2 regions of the Microbacterium jejuense genome follow, and region 2 is predicted to be linked to the other one. Evidence: predicted binding sites of a transcription regulator. Region 2 holds the regulator's gene; the other holds the start of a gene.
What was found. The regulator LexA, encoded in region 2, represses DNA repair genes until DNA is damaged. The targets are predictions, from matches to a motif close to TCGAACANNTGTTCGA.
Positions count from the first base shown of each region.

Region 1: a site for LexA is predicted at 4,148-4,163, ahead of ABEA46_RS03235 (HNH endonuclease signature motif containing protein). Genes of this name have one in related genera too.

Region 1 is NZ_BAABLG010000002.1:180,303-187,377, reverse strand. Features, by position in the region: gene ABEA46_RS03245 (ATP-dependent Clp protease ATP-binding subunit) at 1-2,252, opposite strand, end outside; gene ABEA46_RS03240 (VOC family protein) at 2,439-2,807, shown strand; gene ABEA46_RS03235 (HNH endonuclease signature motif containing protein) at 2,854-4,137, opposite strand; gene ABEA46_RS03230 (DUF3817 domain-containing protein) at 4,431-4,895, opposite strand; gene ABEA46_RS03225 (MarR family winged helix-turn-helix transcriptional regulator) at 4,957-5,388, opposite strand; gene ABEA46_RS03220 (class I SAM-dependent methyltransferase) at 5,412-6,521, shown strand; gene ABEA46_RS03215 (NCS1 family nucleobase:cation symporter-1) at 6,834-7,075, shown strand, end outside.
Region 2 is NZ_BAABLG010000012.1:30,528-37,602, forward strand. Features, by position in the region: gene hisH (imidazole glycerol phosphate synthase subunit HisH) at 12-686, opposite strand; gene hisB (imidazoleglycerol-phosphate dehydratase HisB) at 683-1,291, opposite strand; gene ABEA46_RS17580 (histidinol-phosphate transaminase) at 1,288-2,382, opposite strand; gene ABEA46_RS17585 (LysM peptidoglycan-binding domain-containing protein) at 2,448-2,819, opposite strand; gene lexA (transcriptional repressor LexA) at 3,082-3,762, shown strand; gene ABEA46_RS17595 (hypothetical protein) at 3,852-5,405, shown strand; gene metE (5-methyltetrahydropteroyltriglutamate--homocysteine S-methyltransferase) at 5,468-7,075, opposite strand, start outside.

The DNA of each region.
Region 1 (7,075 bases), on a different contig from region 2:
TTGCGGAACAGCACGATCTCGTCGATGCGGTTGAGGAACTCGGGCCGCATCGCCTCGCGGAGCTTCGCGAACACGCGGTCGCGCAGGTCCTTCTCGGAGCCGAACCCGGTCGAGCCGCCGCCGTCTGCGAGGAAGCCGATGGCGCCGCCGCGCGAGGCGAGGAACTCCGAACCGAGGTTCGAGGTCATCACGACGACCGTGTTGCGGAAGTCGACCGTGCGGCCCTGGCCGTCGGTCAGCCGACCGTCGTCGAGCACCTGCAGCAGCAGGTTGAACACGTCGGGGTGCGCCTTCTCGATCTCGTCGAACAGCACGATCGAGTACGGGTTGCGCCGCACGCGCTCGGTGAGCTGCCCCGCCTCGTCGTATCCGACGTATCCGGGAGGGGCGCCGACCAGGCGCGACACGGTGTGCCGCTCGCCGAACTCGCTCATGTCGAAGCGGATCACGGCGCCCTCGTCGTCGAACAGGCTCGCGGCGAGGGCCTTGGCCAGCTCGGTCTTGCCGACGCCGGTGGGGCCGAGGAACAGGAACGAGCCCACGGGCCGACGGGCGTCGCCCATGCCGGTGCGGTTGCGGCGCACGGCCTTGGCGACCGCCGTGACCGCGTCGTCCTGCCCGATCACGCGGTCGTGCAGCTCGTCCTCGAGCGAGGCGAGACGCTCGCGCTCGGTCTCGGTGAGGCGGTTGACGGGGATGCCGGTGGCGCGGCTGATCACCGCGGCGATCTCGGGCTCGTCGACGATCGCGGCGGTCGTCGTGGCGGCGCCGGCAGCGGTGGCCCGCTCCAGGCGCCCCTGGACATCGGCGATCTGATCGCGGATCTGCGACGCCTCTTCGTAGTGCTCGGCCGAGACCGCGGCGTTCTTGTCGGCCTCGAGGGTCGCCAAGCGCTCCACGAGCGCGCTCACGTCCACCTTCGATCCGAGCCGCAGGCGCAGCCGCGCTCCGGCCTGGTCGATGAGGTCGATCGCCTTGTCGGGCAGCACGCGCTCGGTCAGGTAGCGGTCGCTCAGCTCGACGGCGGCGCGCAGCGCCTCGTCGGTGTACACGATGCCGTGGTGCTCCTCGTACGCGGACTTCAGGCCGCGCAGGATCAGCAGCGCATCCTCGATCGAGGGCTCGCCGACGCGCACCGGCTGGAAGCGCCGCTCCAGCGCCGGGTCCTTCTCGATGACGCGGTACTCCTTGAGAGTGGTCGCGCCGACCAGGTGCAGCTCGCCGCGCGCGAGGCGGGGCTTGAGGATGTTGCCGGCGTCCATGCCGCCGTCGCCCGCGCCGCCGGCGCCGACGACGGTGTGCACCTCGTCGATGAAGACGATGAGCTCGCCCTTGTGCGCCGAGATCTCGTCCATCGTCTTGGTGAGGCGCTCCTCGAAGTCGCCGCGGTAGCGCGTGCCCGCCAGCATCGCCGGCAGGTCCAGCGCGACGACCCGCTTGCCGAGCAACTGCTCGGGCACGGCGCCGTCGACGATCGCCTGGGCGAGCCCCTCGACGATCGCGGTCTTGCCGACGCCGGCCTCGCCCACCAGCACCGGGTTGTTCTTGGTGCGGCGGCTGAGGATCTCGATCGTCTGCTCGATCTCGTCGGCGCGCCCGATCACGGGGTCGAGCCCGCCCGCGACGGCGCGTGCGGTGAGGTCGGTGCCGTACATGTCGAGCATCGGAGAAGTGGATGCCGCGGCATCCGGCTCTGCGTCCGCCGACGACGCACCCGCCGGGGTGACGGTCTCGCGCACGCTCTGCGTGAGCGCCTCGGCGGTGACGCCGGCGCGCGCCAGCACTTGACCGGCGGGCGTGTCCTGCGCGAGCACGAGGGCGAAGAACAGGTGCTCGGGGTCGACGTAGGTGGACCCCGACGAACGGGCGACCTGGAACGAGTGGAACAGCGCGCGCTGCACCGACGGCGTGATGACGGCGCCGTCGACGTCGGCCGGGCGGGATGCCGCCGGCAGGCGCTCCTCGGTGGCGCGCACGATCGCGTCGGGGTCGGCGCCGATGCCGCGGATGGCCTCGCGCGCAGGCGCCTCGGCGGCGAGGATGCGCAGCACGTGCAGGGCGTCGAGCTCGCGCTGACCGCGGTCGAGCGCGTACTTGCCTGCGCGCTGCAGCAGCTCCTGCGTGCGTGCGCCGAGGAAGCGGCTGAGGTCGATCGAGCGCTCCTCGCGGGCGCGCTCGCCGGCGAGGTAACGCGCCAGGAAGTCGTCGAACGCGCTGCCGTCACCGGCCTGGGGAGTGAAGTCTTCGGGCATTCCATCTCCTGAAACTTGAGTGGATAGGCATCAAGTCTTGAACTTGACACAAGCGATGTCAAGTTCAACGAGAGGGATCCGCAGGTATTCCCCGGCGCGCGAAACAGTCCGACACCCGCGCGTGTCGGCGCCTCGGCGTAGCCTCGGGCGCGGAGGGGACCCGCTTCACCGCAGAGAGGGAGAACCATGGACTGGAAGATCGAGCTCATCTACGTGCCGGTCACCGACGTCGATCGCGCGAAGGAGTTCTACGAACGGATCGGCTGGAACGTCGATCACGACCAGACCCCGTTCGAGGGGCTGCGCTTCGTGCAGGTGACCCCGCCCGGCTCGGCGTGCTCGATCGCATTCGGCACGGGACTCGGCAACACCCTGGAGCCGGGGCGCCAGAACACGATCCAGCTCGTCGTGCCCGACGCCGACGAGGCTCTCGCGCACCTGCGCGGCGTCGACGTCGATGCGCAGGGCGTCGACGAACAGGCATGGGGCCGCTTCGTGCAGTTCGACGACCCCGACGGCAACACCTTCACGCTGCAGCAGCTGCCGCCGCGCTGAACGACGGCGGCCGGCACCCTCCGCTGTGGGCATGTCGGCCGCCGTGTCAGAAGGGTGGCGCGGGTTCTGGTGCGGGTGTGGTGAAGACGGGGACGCGGCGTTCGGGTGTGACGAGGTATCTTCGCCCGGTGGGTGAGGTCCACTCGATCACCCCGCCCGATCCGGGGACCTGCCTGACCCGCCAGGCGGTGTTGTCCTTGATCAAGTGGTGTCCTCTGCAGAACGGGGTGTTGTTCGCCAACCCGGTGTGACCGCCGTCGGCCCACCGGATCTGGTGGTCGATCTCGCATCGGGAGGCGGGCATCACACACCCCGGTGCCATGCACCGGTCTGCCCGCCACTTCACCAACCTCCGCAGCGCCGCCGGGGGCTCATAACGATCCCGGCCGACGGAGAGCACCATCCCGGTCTCGGGATGGGTGAGCACCCGCATCCATGTGCCGGCCCCGCCGCACAGATCCCGCGCCCGCGAGAGCGGGATCGGACCGACACCCTCCACCACCGGAAGATCCCCCGAGTCGCCCCGGTCGTCGTCGAGCAGGCCGAGCACGGGGACCGTGACCACGACCTGCGCGCGGATTCCCGACACCACCGCCGGCATCGCCTCGGTGGTGCCGTCGATCAGCAGATCACACACCACATCGGCACGGAGCTGATCCAACGTCCGCTGGTCACCGGCCGTCTTGATCGCCTTGGCCATCGCCGTCACGCGACCCTCGATCGCGTGCAGCTCCACCAGCGGGGCGTGCACCCACAGATCGCCCATGCCATCCACGCCCGGCTCCACGACAATCCGCCGGCCCGCGACCGCGCGGACATACCGGTCCTCCAACGCCTCCGCCTGCGCCGCGGTGACCCGGGCCCGCAACGCCCGCCGGAACGTGCCCACCGGCTCCGCCTCGGCCAACGCCACCGCGTCGGCTACGAATGCCTCACTCGCCCCGTCCGGCAGCTCACCGAGCAGATCCACCAGCACCTCGGCATGCTTCTCGGTGATCCGGCCACCGGCCAATGCCTCCCACGCGGCCGGATACGACCGCACCAGCGCCTCAGCGACCACGATCAACCGGCCCGCCGCGTACTCGGTCACCCGCATCGCCGCGGCCAGCTCCAACCGGATCGACCGCTCCACCAGCTCGACCTCGCCCGCCCCGAACCGCCGCGCCTGCGCGACCTGGTCGCGGCGCATCGCGTCCACGCGGGCGTAGCGCTGCGCGGCGAACACCGACACCATCGTCGATGCCTCCACCACCAGATCCACCGCATCCGGCACCGGCGGGAACCAGCCCTCACCACCCTCATGGAAGGGAGGAGCGGCGGGTTGGGTCATACCTTCAGTTTAGAAGATCTGTTCGAGGACCACAAGATCCGAAATCGGTTCTGATCAGCTTTTTTCCGGCATCCACCCCTACCATGAACACCGACGCTCATCCGACGGGTGGGGCCCACTCGACCCCGCGAGCAGCCGGGAGCAACGGCATCCCCGAGGCTCCTCTGGCGACTGCGTTCGTCTCGCTGACGCTCGCTCGACGACCGAGCGGCTCACGTTGGGCGGTCGCAGTCGACACGACGGCGACCGGCATCCTCCCGTCGCGAGGGGATGCCGGCCTCCGAAGTCGCTCGTCAGTCCCGACCGCCTGGCGGGCCGATGATCAGCAGCACCGCGAACAGCGCCACGACGGCGAGCGCGATGAGCGCGCCGAGCACCCACGGGCGGCGCAGGAACCAGCGCATGAGGCTGTCGTACCAGCGGCGGTCGCGCGGGTCGTCGGTGGCATCGAGACGCCAGGAGCCCACCAGGCGCCCCGTGCGCTGCAGCCAGATCTCGACGGGGATCGTGGCGTACGGCACGATGGCGCTCGCGAGCGCGACGACGGCCGGCCAGACCCGCCAGCGGTTGTTGAGGGCGACGAGGATGGCGGTGGCCCCGTACGACAGGAAGATGAACCCGTGGATGCCGCCGCCGATGGTGACGCCGAGCGCCCAGCCGGTCGTGGCGCGGATGATCAGCCCGGCGATGAGGAGCGTCCACGAGATCGCCTCGGCGATCGCGAGCGCCCGGAAGAGGGAGTGGGGATTGCGGAACACACCTTCAGCCTAACTGAAACACTTTCAGGCTTGCTGAAGGTTCGCCGAACGGGGGCGCGGCTCAGCCGTGATCGAGCCCGAACGGCTCCTCGTGCAGACCCTTGAGCGCCGCGGCCAGCTCCGGCGCCCCCGACGCGAGGCCGGCGTCGAGCGCGGCGAGCCGCTGCTCGGCGGCGCGCAGCACCTCTCCTCCGCGATCGGTCACCCGGAGGTCGGACGCCGCACCGGCGTGCGCCGTCGCGTCGGCGACGAGCCCGTCGGCCACGAGGGACTGCACGGCAGTGTGCGCCGACTGCACCGTGACCTGCGATCGCCGCGCAAGCTCGCTGAACGAGATGCCCGGTGTAGAGCGGATGTGCGCCAGCAGACCGTACTTGCGCGTGGTGAGCCCGAGGTCCTTCAACTGGGCGCCGAGGTGGGCGTCCCACACGCTCGCCACGGTCAGGAGCGAGATGACTGGACTGAAGGGGCGCTCGGACGACACGCGCTTCATGCTAGCCCCGCTACCGTGGGACGGTGACGTCCCTGTTCGAGAGCCTGCGGCGCTGGCCCGATGTCGAGGCGCCGGATCTCGTCGCGGTGGATGCCGCCGACCGGCTGATCCTCGACGAGTCGGCCGCCGCGCGCGCCGTCGTACCCGACGGAGGACTGGTCGTGATCGGCGACGCGTACGGCGCACTCACGCTGGGCGCCGCGGCCTCCGGGGCCCGCGGCATCCGCGTGCATCAGGATCCGCTCACCGGCGAGCGCGCGCTCCACGCCAACGCCGACAGGCTCGGGATCGCCGACGCCTTCATGTCGCTGCCCCTGGACGCGGGACTCGTCGACGGCGCCGAGATCGTGCTGCTGCGACTCCCCCGCTCGCTCGACGCGCTCCGCGAGATCGCCGGGCTCATCGCCGCACATGCCGCCCGCGACGTCGTGGTGTTCGCAGGCGGTCGCGTCAAGCACATGACGCTGGCGATGAACGACGTGCTCCGCGGGGACTTCGCCCGGCTGGACGTGTCGCACGCACGGCAGAAGTCCCGCGTGCTGATCGCGCGCGAACCGGGACCAGGTCACGATCCGGTTCCCGCGTGCGCGACCGATGACGGCCTGTTGGTGTGCGCATACGGCGGAGCGTTCGCCGGCGCCGCGGTCGACATCGGCACGAGACTGCTCCTCGAGCACCTGCCGGCTGCTCTCCCCACCGGCGGAGCCGTGATCGACCTCGCGTGCGGAACCGGGGTCATCGCGACGACGCTGGCGCTGCGGCATCCCTCGCGCGACGTGATCGCGTGCGACCAGTCAGCGGTCGCCGTCGCCTCGGCGCGCGCCACCGCGACGGCCAACGAGGTCGGCGATCGTGTCGACGTCGTCCGCGACGACATGCTCGGTGCGCAGCCCGACGGATCCGCGGCGTTCATCGCGCTCAACCCGCCGTTCCACTCGGGCGCTGCCGTGCACCAGGGGATCGCACCGCGCATGTTCGCGGAGGCCGCACGCGTGCTGCGGTCCGGCGGCGAGCTGTGGACGGTGTGGAACTCGGGCCTGCAGTACCGGCCGACGCTGGAGCGCCTGGTCGGCCCGACGCGGCAGATCGCCCGCAACGCGAAGTTCACCGTCACCGCGTCGACGCGGCGCTGAAGGTTGACCGGGGGGCCGACGCGAGATGCCGGCTCCCCCGGTAGCCACAAGCTCGGGACTCGCGGCCGGGGCGCCGGACCGGGGCTCCGGCACTCTCCCCCGCCCTAGAGACGATGGGGAGCCGCGGTTATTACGCGACTCCGTCGATTCCGTTTCATTTCCACGATGTGGATAATGATTTCTTCCTTGTGGAATATCACGCTTCGTTCTTACACTTGTCGGGCGCCGCGACATCGCCGTCGCGCGGAATCGATGGAGAACCACGTGTCGGAACAGCTCACGAAAGAGCACGTCGCTCACACCGCGATCTCGATGACCGGAACGGTCCACGAGATCCCCGAATCGACGAGCCCCCGCCTGTACAACCGCGACCTCGCCCCCAGCAAGCGTGCCGGTCGCAGCTGGAGCGCGTACAGCATCTTCACACTGTGGGCCAACGACGTGCACAGCCTCGGCAACTACGCCTTCGCGATCGGGCTGTTCGCGCTCGGCCTCGGCGGGTGGCAGTTGCTCGCGGCCCTCGCGATCGGCGCGGTGTTCCTCTTCCTGCTGCT
Region 2 (7,075 bases):
CGGGCACGAGTTCAGAGGGTAGCTGCGCGGAGCCCGTCGATCCAATTCGTCAGAAGCCGGATGCCCGCATCGCCCGACTTCTCGGGGTGGAACTGCGTGGCCGACAGCGGCCCGTTCTCGACCGCCGCGAGGAACGGCGTGCCGTAGTCGCACCACGTCAGCACCGGCTCGGGGAACGGCGGCTGGACCTCCAGCAGCCACTTCTGCGCACCGAACGAGTGCACGAAGTAGAACCGCTCGTCCTCGATGCCGCGGAACAGCCGCGATCCGTCGCCCGCCTGCACCGTGTTCCAGCCCATGTGCGGCAGGACCGGTGCATCGAGCTCGGTGACCACGCCCGGCCACTCGCCGAGGCCCTCGGTGTCGACCGCGCGTTCCACGCCGCGCTCGAAGAAGATCTGCATGCCGACGCACACCCCCAGCACGGCGCGCCCGCCGGCCAGCCGCCGCTCGATGAGCTCGTCGCCGCGGCTCGCCCGGAGCGCCTCGGCCACGGCGCGGAACGCCCCGACGCCCGGCACGAACAGGCCGTCGGCATCCATCACGAGTCCGCGGTCGGAGGTGAGCCGCGCGTCCGCCCCTGCGGCGATGAGCGCCTTGACGGCGGAGTGCACGTTGCCCGACCCGTAGTCGAGCACCGCCACGACCGGCTTGTCGCCCTCGTTGCGGGCGTCGTCGTCGGTCACAGCGCACCCTTCGTGCTCGGGATGCCGTCCACCAGCGGATCGAGGGCCTTGGCCTGGCGGAACGCGCGCGCGAACGCCTTGTACTCCGCCTCGGCGATGTGGTGCGGGTCACGCCCTGCGAGGACGTTGACGTGGACGGTGAGGGCCGCGTTGAACGAGATCGCCTCGAACGTGTGGCGTACGAGTGAGCCGGTGAAGTGCCCGCCGATGAGGTGGTGCTCGAAGCCTGCCGGCTCGCCGGTGTGCACGAGGTACGGTCGGCCGCTGATGTCGACGACGGCCTGCGCGAGCGCCTCGTCCAGCGGGACCAGCGCGTCGCCGTAGCGCGAGATCCCCGACTTGTCGCCCAGGGCCTCGCGGATCGCCTGACCGAGCACGATCGAGATGTCTTCGACGGTGTGGTGCGCGTCGATGTCGGTGTCGCCCGACGCGCGCACCGTCAGGTCGGTCAGCGAGTGCTTCGCGAAGGCGGTCAGCAAGTGGTCGAAGAAGGGCACCGTCGAGTCGATGCGGCTGCGGCCGGTGCCGTCGAGGTCGAGGTCGAGCTCGACCGTGGACTCGCTGGTCGCGCGCCGGAGGGATGCGGTGCGAGGTGCGGCGCTCATGCGGCCGATCCTACCGAGGCGAGGGCGTCGAGGAACGCCGTGGTCTCGCCCGCGGTGCCTGCCGTGACCCGCAGGTGGTGCGGGATCCCGACGTCGCGGATGAGCACGCCCTGGTCGTACAGCGCCTGCCAGGTCTCGGCGGGGTAGTCGACGTCGCCGAACAGCACGAAGTTCGTCCACGACTCGTGCGGCCTGTAGCCCAGGGCCTCGACTGTCGCCGTGATGCGGTCGCGCTGGGCGACGATCTCGTCGACCATGCCGAGCATCACCGGCGCGTGCCGCAGTGCAGCCGACGCGGCGGCCTGCGTGAGCGCGCTCAGGTGGTACGGCAGGCGGACGAGTCGCAGCGCATCGATCAGCGCGGGATCGGCGGCGAGGTAGCCGACGCGGGCGCCGGCGAACGCGAACGCCTTGCTCATGGTGCGCGAGACCACGAGGCGCTCGCGCCCGGGCAGCAGGGTGAGGGCCGAACGCGCGTCGGCGGGCGCGAACTCGAAGTACGCCTCGTCGACGATCACGATGCCGTCGGTCGCCTCGTACACCGCCTCGACCACGTCGAGACCCAGCGGAGTGCCGGTCGGGTTGTTCGGCGCACACAGGAACACGACGTCGGGTGCGGCGTCGGCGACCTGCGCGGCGGCGTCGGACGCGCTGACCGTGTAGTCGTCGGAACGGGTGCCCGACACCCACTGGGCGCCGGTGCCGCGCGTGAGCAGCGGATACATGGAGTACGTGGGCGAGAAGCCGAAGGCGGTGCGCCCCGGTCCTGCGAAGGCCTGCAGGATGTGCTGCAGCACCTCGTTGGAGCCGTTGGCCGCCCAGATCTGGTCGCGGGTCAGGCCGTGCCCGAGATAGTCGGCGAAGCCCTCACGCAGAGCCGTGAATTCGCGGTCGGGGTAGCGGTTGACATCGCGCAGTGCACGGGCGATCGAATCGAGGATGTCGTCGGCGACGTCCTGCGGAACGGGATGCGTGTTCTCGTTGACGTTCAGGGCCACGGGGAGCGGGGCCTGCGGGGCGCCGTAGGGCTTCTGCCCACGGAGGTCGGCGCGTAAAGGGAGGTCTTCGAGACGTGCACTCACCCCTCCCATGGTAGAGCGGTGCGGGGTCGCCGAACCCCAGGTGACGAAGAGCGACCGACCGCTCGCGCTCTGGCTCAGTGCTCGTCGGCGTACTGCGCGGGGATGGCCAGTCGCTGGCCGGCCTGCACCGACACGCCGGTCAGCGCGTTGAGCCGCGCGATCTGGTCGACGACATCACGGGGGTCGTGCCCGGGAGCGACCTCTTCGGCGATCGACCACAGCGTGTCGCCCGCCGACACGAGCACGGTCTCGAACGAGTCGACCGGAGTGCCGCTGTCGCGCGAGGCGAGGGCCGCACCGCCGCCCAGCGCGAGAGCGGCGCCCAGCGCCACGAGCGCGGGCAGCGCGGCCAGCAGAGCGAGGACCCGGCGACCGCGGACGGTCAGCCGGAGACGCGTGGCACGGGCCGGCGCGGCGACGGGCGACGGGAAGCTGATCGCGGTCATGCTGTTCTCCTCCTGCTGGGGAGAGATTCGCATCCCCCGCTCGGCCGGGAGCGGGGAATCCGAACCTCTTTTCCGAAGCTATCTTCGATTCTCAACGATGTCAACAGTCGATTCCGATGCATATCCGTCGAACGCGACACGCGGCGGGGTTGTTCCCCTCAGCGCATGGATCCGGATACGGTTTCGATAAGAGAACCCCACCACGGGCCTCCGACATTCGAAGAAACAGCGCTCGACGACGCAGCGCAGGACGGAGCCGGACATGAGCGACGCGGCCGGTCGCGACAAGCCACAGACCCGACGACGCAAGAGCCTCAGCGACAAGCAGCTCGCGATCCTCGAGGTGATCCAGCGCTCCATCGCCCGTCACGGCTACCCGCCGAGCATGCGCGAGATCGGCGACGCCGTCGGCCTGAAGTCGCTGTCCAGCGTCACGCACCAGCTCAACCAGCTCGAGCTCAGCGGATACCTCCGCCGCGACGCGGGCAAGACCCGCGCGATGGAGGTGCTGATCGACCTGCCCGGCGCATCCACCGAGAACCCGGCCGACACGGCGCCCGCGCTGGGCGACGCGGCGCTGGTGCCCCTGGTCGGACGGATCGCCGCCGGCGTGCCCATCACGGCCGAGCAGCAGGTGGAGGAGATCTTCCCCCTCCCCCGTCAGCTCGTCGGCAAGGGCGACCTGTTCATGCTGAAGGTGTCGGGCGAGTCGATGATCGACGCGGCCATCTGCGACGGCGACTGGGTCGTCGTCCGCTCCCAGGCCACGGCCGACAACGGCGACATCGTCGCCGCGATGCTCGACGGCGAGGCGACAGTCAAGACGTTCCGCCAGCGCGACGGCCACACCTGGCTGCTCCCGCGCAACTCCGCGTTCGAGCCGATCCTGGGCGACGAGGCCGTCGTGCTGGGCAAGGTCGTCGCGGTCCTGCGCGCGGTCTGACGCCGCGGCCCCTCGCAAGCCCCGGCGCTTTCGACGGCAGACGGAGCGGGAGGTGGCGGGATGTCGTCTGCAAGCGCTATAAGGGGGGAATGACCGCCGATGCGACCACCGCCGACGACACCGCCGCGCTGCGTGCGAGGCTCGAAGCCCTCGAGGCCGAGAACGCCCGCCTGAGAGCGACGACCGACGAGGACGCGACCCCCGCGTCGGACGAGCGGCTGAAGGGCTCCCGCTGGCGGGCGTTCTTCTCGGCACTGTGCATCGTGCTGGCGACGATCCTCGTGCCCACGTCGATCGTCGGCGCGTGGGCGCGCAGCGAACTTGTGGACGAAGAGACGTTCGTGGCCACGCTGGCGCCGCTCGCGCAGGACCCGCACGTGCAGAACCTCATCATCTCGGAGGCGATGGACGCGGTCGACGCGAAGGTCGACTTCACCGAGATCACCGGCAACGTGATCGACGGGATCTCTGACCTCGGTCTGGGCCCGCGTGCCGCCGCCGCCCTCAAGCTGCTGCAGCAGCCGGCGGCCGACGGGCTGCACAATCTGGTCGAGACCGGCGTCACGCGCGTCGTGCAGTCCGATGCGTTCGCGGACGTGTGGACGACCGCGGTCCGCGCGGCGCACCGCGCGCTCGTGACGACCGCCACCTCGGACGGCGCCGGCGTCTTCGTGCTGACAGACGAGGGCCTGGGCATGAAGCTCGGGCCGATCATCGAGCAGGTCAAACAGAAGCTGGTCGACAGCGGTGTGGGGGTGGCATCCCTCATCCCCGCGGTCGACAAGACGATCATCATCGGCGACGGGTCGGCGGTCAGCACGATCCGCACCGTGTACGCGATCGCCGACGTCGCCGGTTGGTGGCTGCCCTTCATCACCATCGGCCTCTTCGTCGCCGGCATCCTGATCGCGCGTCGCCGCCCGGTCGCCGTGCTCGGAACCGGCATCGCCCTGTTCATCGGCGGGGCGGCGCTGGCATCGACGTTCTCGGTCGGCACGCTCGTCGTGGCCAATGCCGCCAGCCAGCTCGACCTGTCGGTGTCGGCACTCGACGTCATCTACAACGCGCTCGTCGACGACATGCACCGCACGGCGCTGATCGTGGCTCTGCTGGGCGTGCTGATCGCCGTGATCGGATGGGTCAGCGGTCGCTGGAAGCCCGCGCGCCGCTTCCGCGGGTTCGTCAGCGGTCTGAACGCGAGCGCCCGCGCCGCACTGGCCGCGCGCGGCCTGGACACCGGCCGGTTCGGGGTCTGGATGGGCCGTCAGCGCGTGCTGGTGCGCGCCATCGTGATCGTGCTCGCCGTCATCTGGCTGATGGCGCTGCGTCCCCTCTCGGGTGGCGACGTCGCCCTCGTGGTGATCGTCGCACTCGTGGTCGCCTGGGTGCTCGAGCTGCTGCAGAAGCGGCCCGACGACGCGGCGCGCGCCGCCGCGGCGCGGCGCTCCGACGACGCGTCCGCGGCGGAGGGCGCCTCGGCGTCGGCGTCCGACGACCCCGCCGAGACAGCCGACGAGGGCACGAACGACACGCTCCCGCTCCCCTCGCCCGATGCCGACACGACACCGCTGCCCGACCTCGGGCCTGCGGCCGGAACTGGCGACGAGGGTGCGGCATCCCCTCGCCCGCCGAAGGGCGCCTAGCCGGAAACGAGCAGGGCCGGTGCGGGCGACCGCACCGGCCCTGCTCGTTCGCGAGTTCAGGATCAGGCGTTCAGACGCTCCCGCACGCCGGCGGTGGCCGCCACGAGGTTGCGCAGCGACGCGACGGTCTCGTCGTAACCGCGGGTCTTGAGGCCGCAGTCCGGGTTGACCCACACGCGACGCAGCGGCAGCTCTGCGACGGCACGGTCCAGCAGCGCGCCGATCTCGGCGACGGCGGGCACGCGCGGCGAGTGGATGTCGTAGACGCCCGGGCCGATGCCGGCCGCGAAGCCCGACGTCGCGATGTCGCCGATCACCTCGCCGCGGCTGCGCGCCGCCTCGATCGAGGTCACGTCGGCGTCCAGCGCCGCGATCGCGTCGATGACGACGTCGAACTCCGAATAGCACAGGTGCGTGTGCACCTGCGTAGCGGGGGCGGCGCCGGCCGTCGCGAGCCGGAACGACCCGACCGACCAGTCGAGGTATGCCGGCTGGTCCGCCTTCTTGAGGGGCAGCAACTCGCGCAGCGCGGGCTCGTCGACCTGGATGACGCGGATGCCGGCCGCCTCGAGATCGGCGATCTCGTCGCGCAGCGCCAGCGCGACCTGGTTCGCGGTGTCGCCGAGCGGCTGGTCGTCGCGCACGAACGACCACGCGAGGATCGTCACCGGCCCCGTGAGCATGCCCTTCATCGGCTTGTCGGTGAGCGACTGCGCGAACACCGACCAGTCGACAGTGATGGGCGCCGGACGCGAGACGTCCCCCCACAGGATCGAGGGCCGCGTGGCGCGCGAGCCGTACGACTGCACCCAGCCGTGCTCGGTGACGGCGAATCCGTCGAGGTTCTCGGCGAAGTACTGCACCATGTCGTTGCGCTCGGCCTCGCCGTGCACGAGGACGTCGAGCCCGAGGTCTTCCTGCAGCGTCACGACGCGCGCGATCTCGTCGCGCAGGAAGCCCTCGTACTCGTCGGCCGAGAGTTCGCCGCGACCGTGACGGGCGCGGGCGCGACGGATGTCGCCGGTCTGCGGGAACGAGCCGATCGTCGTGGTCGGCAGCACCGGCAGGCCGAGCTCGGCGTCCTGCGCAGTGGCGCGCGCGTCGTAGTCGCCGCGGTCGAAGTCCGCGGCCTGCAGCGCGGCGGCCTGGGCGCGCACCGCGCCGTCGCGCACGCCCGGCGCCGAGCGGCGATCGGCGAGGGCGAGGGATGCCGCCGACACCGCGTCCTCGATGGCTCCGCGTCCCTCGACCAGGCCCGACGCGAGCGTCACGACCTGCGCAGCCTTCTGGTCCGCGAAGGCGAGCCAGGACGCGAGGCGCGGGTCCAGCGCTCCCTCGTCCTCGACGTCGTGCGGCACGTGCTGGAGCGAGGTCGACGTGCCGGCGCTCACCTGCGCGGCGCCGAGCGCGCGCAGGGCGTCGAGGCGATCCCACGCGGCGGCGAGGTCGCCCCGCCACACGTTGCGGCCGTCGATCACGCCCCCCACGAGGGTCTTGCCGGCGAGCCCGTCGACCGCTGCCGGCACCGCGCCGCGGCTGAGGTCGAGCGCGATCGCCTCGATCGGTGCGGTGGCCAGCGCGGTCCACGCCGGCGCCGACAGCTGGGCGTATCCGGCGGCCACGAGCACGCGCGGGCGGTCGGCGGCGGCACCGAGCACCGCGTAGGCGCG